2 regions of the Variovorax sp. NFACC27 genome follow, and region 1 is predicted to be linked to the other one. Evidence: riboswitches for the same ligand, from Rfam matches in the RefSeq annotation. Region 1 holds a riboswitch; the other holds the start of a gene.

Evidence for each region. A riboswitch is a leader RNA that binds a small molecule or an ion and turns the genes downstream of it on or off. The one in region 1 is predicted to bind cobalamin.
Region 2: linked by a shared signal. The riboswitch ahead of ABL840_RS23005 (TonB-dependent receptor domain-containing protein) and the one ahead of ABL840_RS14485 (TonB-dependent receptor) in region 1 are both predicted to bind cobalamin.

Annotation. Positions count from the first base shown of each region.
Region 1 is NZ_CP157613.1:3,088,781-3,094,204, reverse strand. It holds gene ABL840_RS14490 (PepSY domain-containing protein) at 1-999, opposite strand, end outside; gene ABL840_RS14485 (TonB-dependent receptor) at 1,023-3,107, opposite strand; cobalamin riboswitch at 3,380-3,676, opposite strand; gene ABL840_RS14480 (hypothetical protein) at 3,756-3,977, opposite strand; gene ABL840_RS14475 (hypothetical protein) at 4,148-4,552, shown strand; gene ybaL (YbaL family putative K(+) efflux transporter) at 4,587-5,424, opposite strand, start outside.
Region 2 is NZ_CP157613.1:4,907,993-4,913,416, reverse strand. It holds gene ABL840_RS23010 (ClcB-like voltage-gated chloride channel protein) at 1-1,407, opposite strand, end outside; cobalamin riboswitch at 1,462-1,719, shown strand; gene ABL840_RS23005 (TonB-dependent receptor domain-containing protein) at 1,809-3,728, shown strand; gene ABL840_RS23000 (cobyrinate a,c-diamide synthase) at 3,713-5,140, shown strand; gene ABL840_RS22995 (bifunctional adenosylcobinamide kinase/adenosylcobinamide-phosphate guanylyltransferase) at 5,115-5,424, shown strand, end outside.

The DNA of each region.
Region 1 (5,424 bases):
GGCAGCCTCGCCCTCGCCCGCCGGCAGCGAAGCCGGCGGCCACGGGAACGGCGACTTGCCGACACCCGTGTAGCCCGCCATCGCCGCCGCGTCGCCCGCCCCGCGCTGGAACCAGCCGTTGGGGTTCATCGACAGCCAGCCGCTGACGATCCACGTCAGCACGAAGAAGCCGCCGACCAGCCCCGCGATGTGGTGCCAGGCCATCCAACCCGAGTACGGCGTGACCGCACCGTTGCGGAACCTGCGGCGCAGCCGCACCCGCAGGATGCCGATGACGATGCCCGTCACGGCCGAGACGATGCAGGCGGCCGACAGCCACACCACCACGTCGTGCCACAGCGGCGGATCAGCGCGCAGCGGCGTGAAGTAGATCCAGTGCGGCACCGAGCCCAGCCAGTTCCAGAAGCGCTCGGAGCGCGTGGTGTCGCGCACCACCTCGCCGTTGACCTGCGACACGTAGAGCTCGGTACCCGCCTCGTCGCCGACCTCGATGCGGTGCAGCGGGCGCAGCGGGTTCAGGCCCTGCGGCACGGTCCACTGGTCGCGCTCCAGCGTCTCGGCCCAGTGCGCGCCGGCGTGACCCGAGAAGGCGCGCGCGATGGCTCCGGCCTGCGCGGCATCGACCGGGCCGGGCACATGGCCGTCGCGCGCCGACACGCTGTGCCGGCCACCGCGCGCATCGACGATGCGCCAGACGGGGCTGGCGCCGTCTCCGCCCTGCATCTCCAGCACCATGCGACGCGGCGGGCGCAACCGTGCATCCTTCGGCAGCGCATCGAGCGCGGCCGCGGGCGACACCACCGCCTGGTCGAAACGCAGCGGAGAGAGCCCCGCGAGCCGCTCCTGGTCCGTGAGGTTGGGATACCCCACGTACATCATCACCACGCCCGAGACGAACCACATGACGAACAGCAGGCAGCCGCCGATGCCCAGCCACCGGTGCGTCCAGTAGAGCCAGTGCCGGATGCGCGGCCAGGCGCGGCGCCATGCGAAGGTCATGCGTTCCCGGTCCTGTCTGCCATTCAGAAGCTGACCAGCGCCGACAGCTCGAATGAGCGCGGACGCCCCAGCAGCCACTGGTTGCCGCCGTTAGAGAACGACACCGGGTAGCGCCGGTCGGCCAGGTTGTAGGCACGCAGCGCGAGCTTGAGCGACGGGTTCGTCTGCCAGCTCACGCCCGCGTCGGCCACGGTGTACGAACCGATCCTGCGCGAGTTGGCCGCATCGACCTGGCGCGGGCCGACGTAGCGCACGCCGACATCGGCCTCCCATTGCGGCAGGAAGCGCCAGGTGAGCCAGAGGTTGGCGGCCTCCTCGGGCACGCCGGCGGGCGTGTTGCCCGCGCGCGAGACCAGCCTGCCGCTGACGACTTCGTTGAAGTCGTCGTAGCGCGCGCGCAGCTTGGTGGCGTTGGCCTCCAGCCGCAACGTGGAGCTGAGCGCCAGGTCGAGCGTGGCCTCGATGCCTTCGGAAGACTGCTTGCCGACCTGCTGGGTGACGGTCGGATCGATGGCGTCGCGCGACAGCAGCTTGTTCTTCTTGATGCTGTACGCGGCCACGGTCCAGGCACCTCGGTTGTCCGCGAGCTGGCGCTTGTAGCCGACCTCGACCTGCCTGCCGGTGCTGAGATCGAACGCCGCCTGCGAGGCCGAGGTGGTCACCAGCGAGCCCAGCGGATCGGCCGCACGCGCCACCTGCGCGTAGAACGACTGCGAGGCGTCGGGCGCATAGACCACGCCGAGGCGGCCGGTGGCGTACTCGAAGGTCTTGCCGAAGCTGTTGGCGGCGTTCTGCAAGTCGGTGCGCGCGACCTTCGCGTGGTCCCAGCGCAGGCTGCCCACCACCGACCACTGTTCGTCGAAGGCCAGCTTGTCCTCGGCGAAGAAGGCGTAGGTGCTGGTCTTCGTCTTGTAGCGCGGCGTGTAGGCCACGGGCGAGGCGTAGTAGCCCGGGTTGAAGACGAAGGGGTCGACCACCGAGCGGCCGCCGTAAGGCGAATCGTTGGTGTGCGTGAAGTCGATGCGGTTCGCGTCGAAGCCCACCAGCACCTGGTTGGCGAGGCCGAACAGCCGGTGCCTGAAGGTGGCGTCGGTGCGGTTGCCGATCTGCTCCTGGTCGTGGCCGATCTCCAGGTAGTCGCCGCGCGTCACGCGACGGGTGATGGCGTTGTAGGTGTAGGTCTCGCTGTTGCGCCAGTGGCGCTTGCTCTCCAGCCGGTAGAGCTGGTTGCGCACGGTGACGGATTCGTTGGGCGTCCACTGGGCGTCGAGGCGGGTCCACTTGTCGCGGTACTTGATCTCGGCGTCGTCCACGTTGTAGTTCTGGCGCAGGGTCTGGCTGCTCAGGCGGCCGTCGATCAGCGGCACGCCGTAGTAGCGCTGCGGCGACTGCCGGCCCTCGTCGTGCGAGAGCGTGAACTGCAGCTGCGGCGATACGTCCAGCCGCACGGCCGCGCTCACGGCAAGGCTCTCGGCCTCGCCGCGCTGCATGAAGCCGTCGGTGTTGCGCTGGCTGATGTCGAAGCGGTACGAAAGCCTGTCGTCGATCGCCCCGCCGCTGCCGAAGGCCACCTGTCGCGTGGCGTCGGAGCCCAGCGTGACCAGCGCTTCATTGCGGATCGGGCCGCGCGTGGGCTTCTTCGGCACCACGTTGATCGCGCCGCCGATGGCGCCCTCGCCGTACATCACCGAGGCCGCGCCGCGCAGCACCTCGATGCGGTCGGCAGACCAGGTGTCGAAGGGGAAGGTGACGGTGCCGGCACCCGCGAAGAGGCGCGTGCCGTCGAAGAGCTGCATCACCGAACCGTGGCCCAGGAAGCCGCGAGCCCCCAGCGCGGTGCCGCCGTTGCCCGGGCCCGGCGCGCCCGTGATGCCGGTGGCGCGGGTGACGGCATCGACCACCGAGACGTCGCCGCGCGCGCGGATGGTGTCGCCCGTCAGCACCTCGATGCTGGCCGGCGTCTCCAGCGGCGTGAGGCCGAGGCGGCTGCCGGTCTGGGTGGGCTCGTCGATGGCCAGCGGCACGTGCCGGTCGGCCTCCACCTGTATGGGCTTGAGGCTCTGGCCGCCGCCGACGACTGTTTCGTCCTGGGATTGCGCCAGGGCCACCGAAGGCCCGAAAACCAGCCCCAATCCCAATGAAATGCCCGAAAGGCCCGAAAGGCCCGAAAGGCCCGAAAGACCCGAAAGGCGTGTCCTGCGCGGTGGCGGCACACCCTTGCGATCGCGCCGCGGCGATGCATGACCCATGTAGCTTCTCCTCCGGCCTGCGTCCCCGCAGGCTCCCGACCGATGAAGGACGCGGCGGAAGAAGAGGCGAAGGGACTGCGGCGGCTCGGGGGCGAGGGATGCGGCAGGCCCGGACACGCACTCCCGCAGCGTCCGAAGGCGGTTGCGAGGGCCGGTATCCGGGCTTGCGGAGCGCCGCGGCGTGCTTCATGTGGATGCACGCCACGACGGAAATCCTCGCCTTCCCACGCCGAAGCGCAGTGGCTGCCCGTGCCAACCGAGATGGCACGTGCGTGAGGGTTTCCAGATCCGCTGACCGTTGCGGGGGCAGCGCAGGAATTGACGCATCGATCGATCAAGAGAACGACGACGCGGCGCACCTGCTTCCCGTTTAACCCCGTCGCCATGGATGAGATGGCGTGCGGGGCACCTTCGAACCGTGTTGTCCGGCGCAGTTAATGAAAACTGCCGCACCGGAACGGCGGGATTATAGGTAGCGCCCCCTCGGGAGGGGCCGCGCCGCGGGCTTCAGCCGGGCTTTCCGTCGGGGCCGAACAGCCGTCGCATCATGGCCACGCCGGCCACCAGAGCGTTCGAATAGGTGGCGTAGGGCTCGTGGGCGGCTTCCAGCGGCACATAGACGTGGGAGGTTTCGCCGGGCGTGTCGTCCACGGCCTCCATCAGCACCCAGTAGAACTCGCCCGCCTCCAGTTCGTGGACGGTGAGTGCGATGTTTCTGGGAGAGGGCATGGTGCAAGGATGAATGTGCTGCCTGACTACTGGATGAACAGGAAATGCACGGGCGTGGTTGACAGAGCTTTCGGGGTTCTCCTACAGAGCACGCCCCGGGTGCGACCTAATGTTGTATCAACAGGGACTCACGAGACTCCAAGAAGAACCGACCAAGAACAGGAGGCAGCATGAAGCACTTCACTCTTGAACCCGGCATGCGATCGAGCATCGGCGGCGCCTTCTACCCGACCGGCTACTCGATGGTGATGTTCCCCAGCGCCGAGGATGCGGACCGCATCGGCCACCGCCTGATCGAAAAGGGCATGAGCGGCGACGAGGTCTACCTGCTTCCAGCCGAGACGGTTCTCGCGGAGATCGTCCCGACCGTGAGGTCGGCCGACAGCCCCCTGCCCTCCGCCGGCACCGACGCGGCCACGGTGCGCGCCTATGCCAAGCTGGCGAAAGAGGGCCATACCGGCCTGCTCGTCAGGACGAAGGACGGCGCGGCCGCCGAGCGGCTGATGGAGCTGGTGCGAACCGTGCCCTACTCCATCGCCCAGCGCTACCGCACGCTGGTGATCGAAGACCTCTGAAGCCCTGAAGGGAAAGAGTCCCTTTCAGGGGCCCTCAGGCCGGCACGGCCATCGACACGGCGCGCTGGACCACGTCGCGGGCCATGGCCTGGGCCAGTTCCTGCTCGCCGAGAAACACGGTGGCGGAGGTTTCCTGCGTGAGCAGCCGGGCCTCCTGCTCGTTGTGGCTGCGGATCACCGTCTGGATGGTCGGGTTGAGCGTGCGCGCGGTTTCCATCATCTGGCGCACGTTCATGGTGTCGGGCGTGGCCACGACCAGCACGCGGGCGCGGGCGATGTGCGCTTGTATCAGCACGGCCGGATCGGCCGCGTCGCCCCAGACGGCCGGGGTGCCGGCCTCGCGCAGCTTCTCGACCAGTTCGCGGTTCTGCTCGGCCACCACGTAGGGGATGTCGTTCGCGTCGAGCTCCGCCGCGATGCGGCGCCCCACCCGGCCGTAGCCCACCAGCACCACCTGCCGCGAGAGGTACTTCGCCTCGGTGGTCATGGGCAGTTCGGCGAGCGGGTCGTCGCGCATCTCGAGTCCGCGCGCGAAGGAGGAATGGGCATGCAGCCATTTCTGCATCGGTGCGATCAGGCTGAACCACAGCGGATTGGTGGCGATGGAAATCAGCGCCCCGGCCAGCACCAGGCTCTGCCCCTCCACCGGCAGCAGGCCCAGCGACACGCCCAGCCCCGCCAGGATGAACGAGAACTCGCCGATCTGCGCCAGGCTGGCGCTGACCGTGAGCGCCGTGCCCAGCGGATAGCGGAACACCAGCACCAGCGCGCAGGCCGCGAGCGACTTGCCCAGCACGATGACCAGCACCACCGCCAGCACCTGCAGCGGCCGCTCGATCAGCACCGAGGGGTCGAACAGCATGCCGACCGAC
Region 2 (5,424 bases), 1.8 Mb from region 1:
GCGGTCCGCCTGCGGTCCGACCACCGTTTCGGCCGGCTGCACCAGGTCGCGCATGTGCAGCCCGCGCAGGCGCATCTGGTCGTCGCGCTGCGCGTTGCGATGCAGCGTGATCTCGTACATCGAGCCCGCGTTCGCCGAGCGCGCGACGAAGTACGCGATGACGCTCGCAGCCATCAGTGGCAGCATGACCTGGTAGCTCAGCGTCATCTCGAAGATCATCAGGATGGCCATCAGCGGCGCCTGCGTCGCGCCCGCCAGGAAGGCTCCCATGCCGACGATGGCGTAGGCGAAGGGCGCCGAACTCGCCGCCGGCCACAGCGCCTGCACGCCCTGGCCGAACAGCGCGCCGATCATGCAGCCGAAGAAGAGCGCCGGCGTGAACACGCCGCCCACCGCGCCCGAGCCCGCCGTGGCCATGGTGGCGACCGCCTTGGCGAGCAACACCATCGCGATCAGCGTCCATGCCCATGGCGTGTGCAGCACCGAATTCACCACGCTGTAGCCATTGCCCCAGACCTCCGGCATCGGCACCGACACCGCGCCCATCACGAGCCCGCCCAGCGCCAGCCGCCACGGCAGCGCGAGCGGCAGCCGCGAGAAGAGCGCCCGGCTGCCCTGCAGCGCGCGCAGGAAGCCGACCGCCGCGAAGCCCAGCAGCACGCCGAGCACGCAGAACAGCACGACCTCGGTGCCGTGGATTTCCGGGAACGGCGGCATCCTGTAGGGCGGCTGGTAGCCCGGCAGCGCCCGCATCGCGACGTTGGCGACTACCGAGGCGATGATGATCGGTCCCACGCTCTCCATCGCGATGGAGCCCAGCACGATCTCCGCGACGAAGAAGGCGCCGGCAATGGGCGCGTTGTAGGCTGCCGTGAGGCCGGCCGCTGCGCCGCAGGCCACCAGCAGCCGCAGCCGCTCGGCCGGAAAGCGAAACACCTGCCCGAACAGCGAAGATGCCAGCGCCGCCAGCTGCACCATCGAGCCCTCGCGCCCGATCGAGCCGCCGGTGCCGATGCTCACCAGCGACGACGCGCTGCGCGCCAGCGTCTGCGCCACCGGAATGCGCCCATCGCCCAGCACGATGGCTTCCATGTAGTCCGAGGTGGCGCTGCGCTCGGCCACGCGCTTCGCGAGCACCAGCAGCAGTCCCGCCACCAGCCCGCCGAGCGTGGGGCAGGCGATGCGCGCCCACCACGGCAGGTGCTTGGCCATCGCCACGAGCCCTTCGCCGGGCCCGAGCACCAGATGCTCGAAGGCCAGCAGTGCCGCGCGAAAGAGTTCGGTCGCCAGCGTGCCGAGCAGTCCGGCCACGATGGACCACAGCAGCATCGACTGCCAGCCCGAGACACCGAAGAGACGCTGCAGCGCCGAGCGAAGATTCAGGAAGACCGAGGCGGGCCGCATCATGGCCGTCGATGTTAGCGGTACCACGACTTTCGACTTAAGTAGCGCTGGGCAGGGCATAGAATTCCGCCCGTTGGTGCTCGCGCCGTGGTTCGCACGGCGCAGTTCAACGGGAAGCAGGAGTGGAAGCCCCGGGTTCGTACCGGAACAAGGCCGAAGCCGCCTGCGCTGCCCCCGCAACGGTCAAGCAGACGGCGCCGCAAGGTGCCAGCCCCTTTCCATCGAAGCCACTGGACGCCCTGAAACAGGTGTCTGGGAAGGCGGTGAGGAGCCGTTCTGCCAGCCCGGATACCGGCCAACAAGGCGGCTGCCGCACGCGTCGACGATGAACGCATGCGCGGCCATTGCGCCCAGGCGCCGGCGGGGAGGCCGGCCAGGGGTATTGACGTTCGTTCGCTTGATTCATGATTTCCCACGTTTGCTTTTCCCGCGGCCGCGTTCCTGCGCGCCGTTTCCGCCAGGCCTGCCTGCCGCTCGCACTGGTTTCCGCCTTCGGCGGCACGGCGGTCCATGCGCAGGAGGCGCCAGCCCTCGCCGAGACGGTGGTCACGGCCAACCGCACGCCGCAGCCGCTGTCGGACCTCGTGGGTGACGTCTCCATCGTCGACCGCAAGGCGATCGAGCGCAGCGGCGCGACCGGCGTGGCCGACGTGCTCTCGCGCCTGCCCGGCATCGAGATCTCGCGCTCCGGCGGCGTGGGCAACACCACCAGCCTGTTCATCCGTGGCGCCGAGACGCGCTTCACCGCCGTGTACCTCGACGGCGTGCGCATCGACTCGCAATCCACCGGCGGCGCCGGCTGGGAAGGCATTCCGCTCTCGCAGATCGACCGCATCGAAGTGCTGCGCGGCCCGGCCGCCGCGGTCTACGGCTCCGACGCCGTGGGCGGCGTGATCCAGCTTTTCACCAGGCGCGGCGAGGAGGGCGTGTCGCCTTACGCGGGCATCGGCATCGGCAGCTACGGCCTGCGCAAGATCGAAGGCGGCGTGAGCGGCAAGTCGGGCCTCTTCGACTACTCGTTCGGCGTGGCGCATGAAGAGAGCAAGGGCTACAACGTGCAGCCCGTGGACAAGCGCAACGTGACCAAGGACGGCTTCACCAGCCCCGATCGCGACGGCTACAACAGCACCTCGGGCAACGTGAAGCTGGGCTTCCAGATCACGCCCGACCAGCGCATCGAGGCCACGATGCTCGCCAGCGACACCAAGGCGGGCTACGACGCCACCGTGGCCTACAAGACCAAGCCGCCGATCCTGTTCCGCGACGACGTGTCGAGCAACACGCTGCGCACCGCCGGCCTGACTTGGTCGGCCAAGTGGAACGACATCTACAGCACCCGCGTGCAGGTGACCGACTCGCAGTCGGTCTACAAGACGCAGCCCTCGTTCTACCGGACCGAGACCAAGCTGCGCGGCTACCTGTTCCAGAACGAATTCCGCTTCGGCCCGCACCTTGTCACCGCCACGCTGGAGCGCCGCGAGGACGCACTCGAGAACGCGCCCACCACCACCTCGAAGCTGCTGTCGCGCGACCGCTCGCAGAACGCCATTTCGCTCGGCTACGGCTTCGTGCAGGGCCCGCACTCGCTGCAACTGCACGTGCGCCACGACAGGGACAGCGAGTTCGGCGGCAAGACCACCGGCAGCGCGGCCTACGGCTATGCCATCACGCCGTCGCTGCGCTTCACGGCGTCGGCCGGCACCGCCTTCCGCGTGCCCACGCTGTACCAGCGCTTCAGCGAATACGGCCTGGCCACGCTCAAGCCCGAATCGAGCCGCAACCTAGAGCTGGGCCTGCAGTACACCGAGGGCGCCACCCAGCTGGGCGTGGTCGCGTACGCCAACCGCGTGCAGAACCTGATCGTGTTCGACGGCTCGGCCAAGGGCTGCGCCTCGTCCTTCGGCTGCTACGCGAGCACGGCCCGCGCGCGTTACCAGGGCGTCACCCTGTCGGGCAGCCACCGCATCGGCGACGTCACGCTGCGCAGCTCGCTCGACTTCCAGGACCCGCGCGACCTTGCCACCCACAACCTGCTGGCCCGCCGCGCGCAGCGCCACGCCACCATCGGCGCCGACTGGCGCGTCGCTGGCTGGACGCTGGGAGCCGAGGTGCAGACCTCCAGCCGCCGCTACGACGATACCGCCAACAGCGTCAAGCTCGGCGGCTACACGGTGCTGAACCTGTCGGCCACCACGCAGATCACGCGCGACCTCAACCTGGTCGCGCGCGTCGACAATGCGGGCAACAAGGACTACCAGTTCGCGCGGCTGTACGCCACCGCAGGCCGCACCGCGTACGTCGGTCTCAAGTGGACGCCTCAATAAGCTCATCTTCCCGTCCGGACGGCACCGCCAGCGGTGCCGCGGCGGTTTCATGCGCCGCCGTGCTCGTGGCCGCCCCGGCCTCGGGGCAGGGCAAGACCACCGTCGCGGCCGCGCTGGCGCGGCTGCATGCGCGCCAGGGCCGGCGCGTGCGCGCCTTCAAGTGCGGCCCCGATTTCCTCGACCCGCACTGGCTTGCGCTGGCCACTGGCGCGCCCGTGCACTCGCTCGATCTCTGGATGACCGGCGAGGCCGACTGCCGCGCGCGCCTGCACGAGGCGGCGGCCGGATGCGACCTGCTGATCGTCGAGGGCGTGATGGGCCTCTTCGACGGCACTCCCAGTGCCGCCGACCTGGCGCAGCGCTTCGGCCTGCCGGTGCTGGCGGTGATCGATGCGCAGGCCATGGCGGGCACCTTCGGCGCGCTGGCCTACGGGCTGCAGAACTTCCGCCCCGGCCTGCCGTGGGCGGGCGTGCTGGCGAACCGCGTGGCCAGTGAGCGGCACGCGGGCATGCTGAAGGACGCATTGCGCGATCCCTCGCAATGGCTCGGCGCCTTGCCGCGCGAAGCGGGGTTCACGCTGCCCGAACGGCACCTGGGGCTGGTGGCCGCCACCGAACTCGGCGACGCGACGGCGAGGCTCGACGCGGCGGCCGACGTGCTGGCCGCCACGCCGCTCGGACAGATGCCGGTCGCCCGCATGCCGCAGGTGCGCTTCGAGGCTCCCGCATCCGACGAGGCGCAGGCCGTACCGCCGCTGCTCGCCGGCCGCACCATCGCCATTGCGCGCGACGCCGCCTTCTCCTTCATCTACCCGGCGAACCTCGACGTGCTCACGGCACTGGGCGCGCGGCTGAGCTTCTTCTCGCCGCTCGCGGGCGATGCACTGCCTGCCTGCGATGCGGCCTGGCTGCCCGGCGGCTATCCCGAGCTGCACGCCGGGGCCCTGGCCGCCTGCGCGCCCATGCGCGAATCGCTCGCCGCGCACGTCGCCTCGGGCAAGCCGGTCTGGGCCGAGTGCGGCGGCATGATGGCGCTGTTCGACGAACTCGCGCTGCAGGACGGCGGGCAGGTCCACCGCCTCTGGGGCCTGCTGCCCGGCCGCGTGACCATGCAGAAGCGGCTGGCCGGCCTCGGGCCGCAGCAGCTCGCGCTCGGCAGCCATGTCCTGCGCGGCCACACATTCCACTATTCAAGCTGCGAGACGCCGCTCGTGCCCGCCGCGCACACCGCCCGGCCCGGGGCGACGCAGCCCGTGGGTGGGCGCGCCGGCGAAGCGCTGTACGTGCACGGGCCGGTGCGCGCGAGCTATTTCCACGCGTGGTTCGCCTCCAGTCCGCAAGCCACCGCGCGCCTTTTCGGCGCCATGCCCATCGAGTTGGAGAGCCATGCCGCATCAACCGACCAAGCCTAGGACCCCGGCGCACGAGTTCATCCTCGGCGGCCAGAAGAGCGGCAAGTCGCGCCGCGCCGAGCAGTGCGCCATGGACTGGCTCGCGGCCGATGCGCGTACGCACCGCGCCGTGCTGATCGCCACCGCGCAGGCCTACGACGACGAGATGCTAGAGCGCATCGTGCGCCACCAGGCCGATCGCGCCGAGCGCGTGCCCGGCATGCGCACCATCGAGGAGCCGGTAGAGCTCGCGCGCGCCATCGTCACGCAGAGCACGCCCGAGACGCTGGTGGTCGTCGACTGCC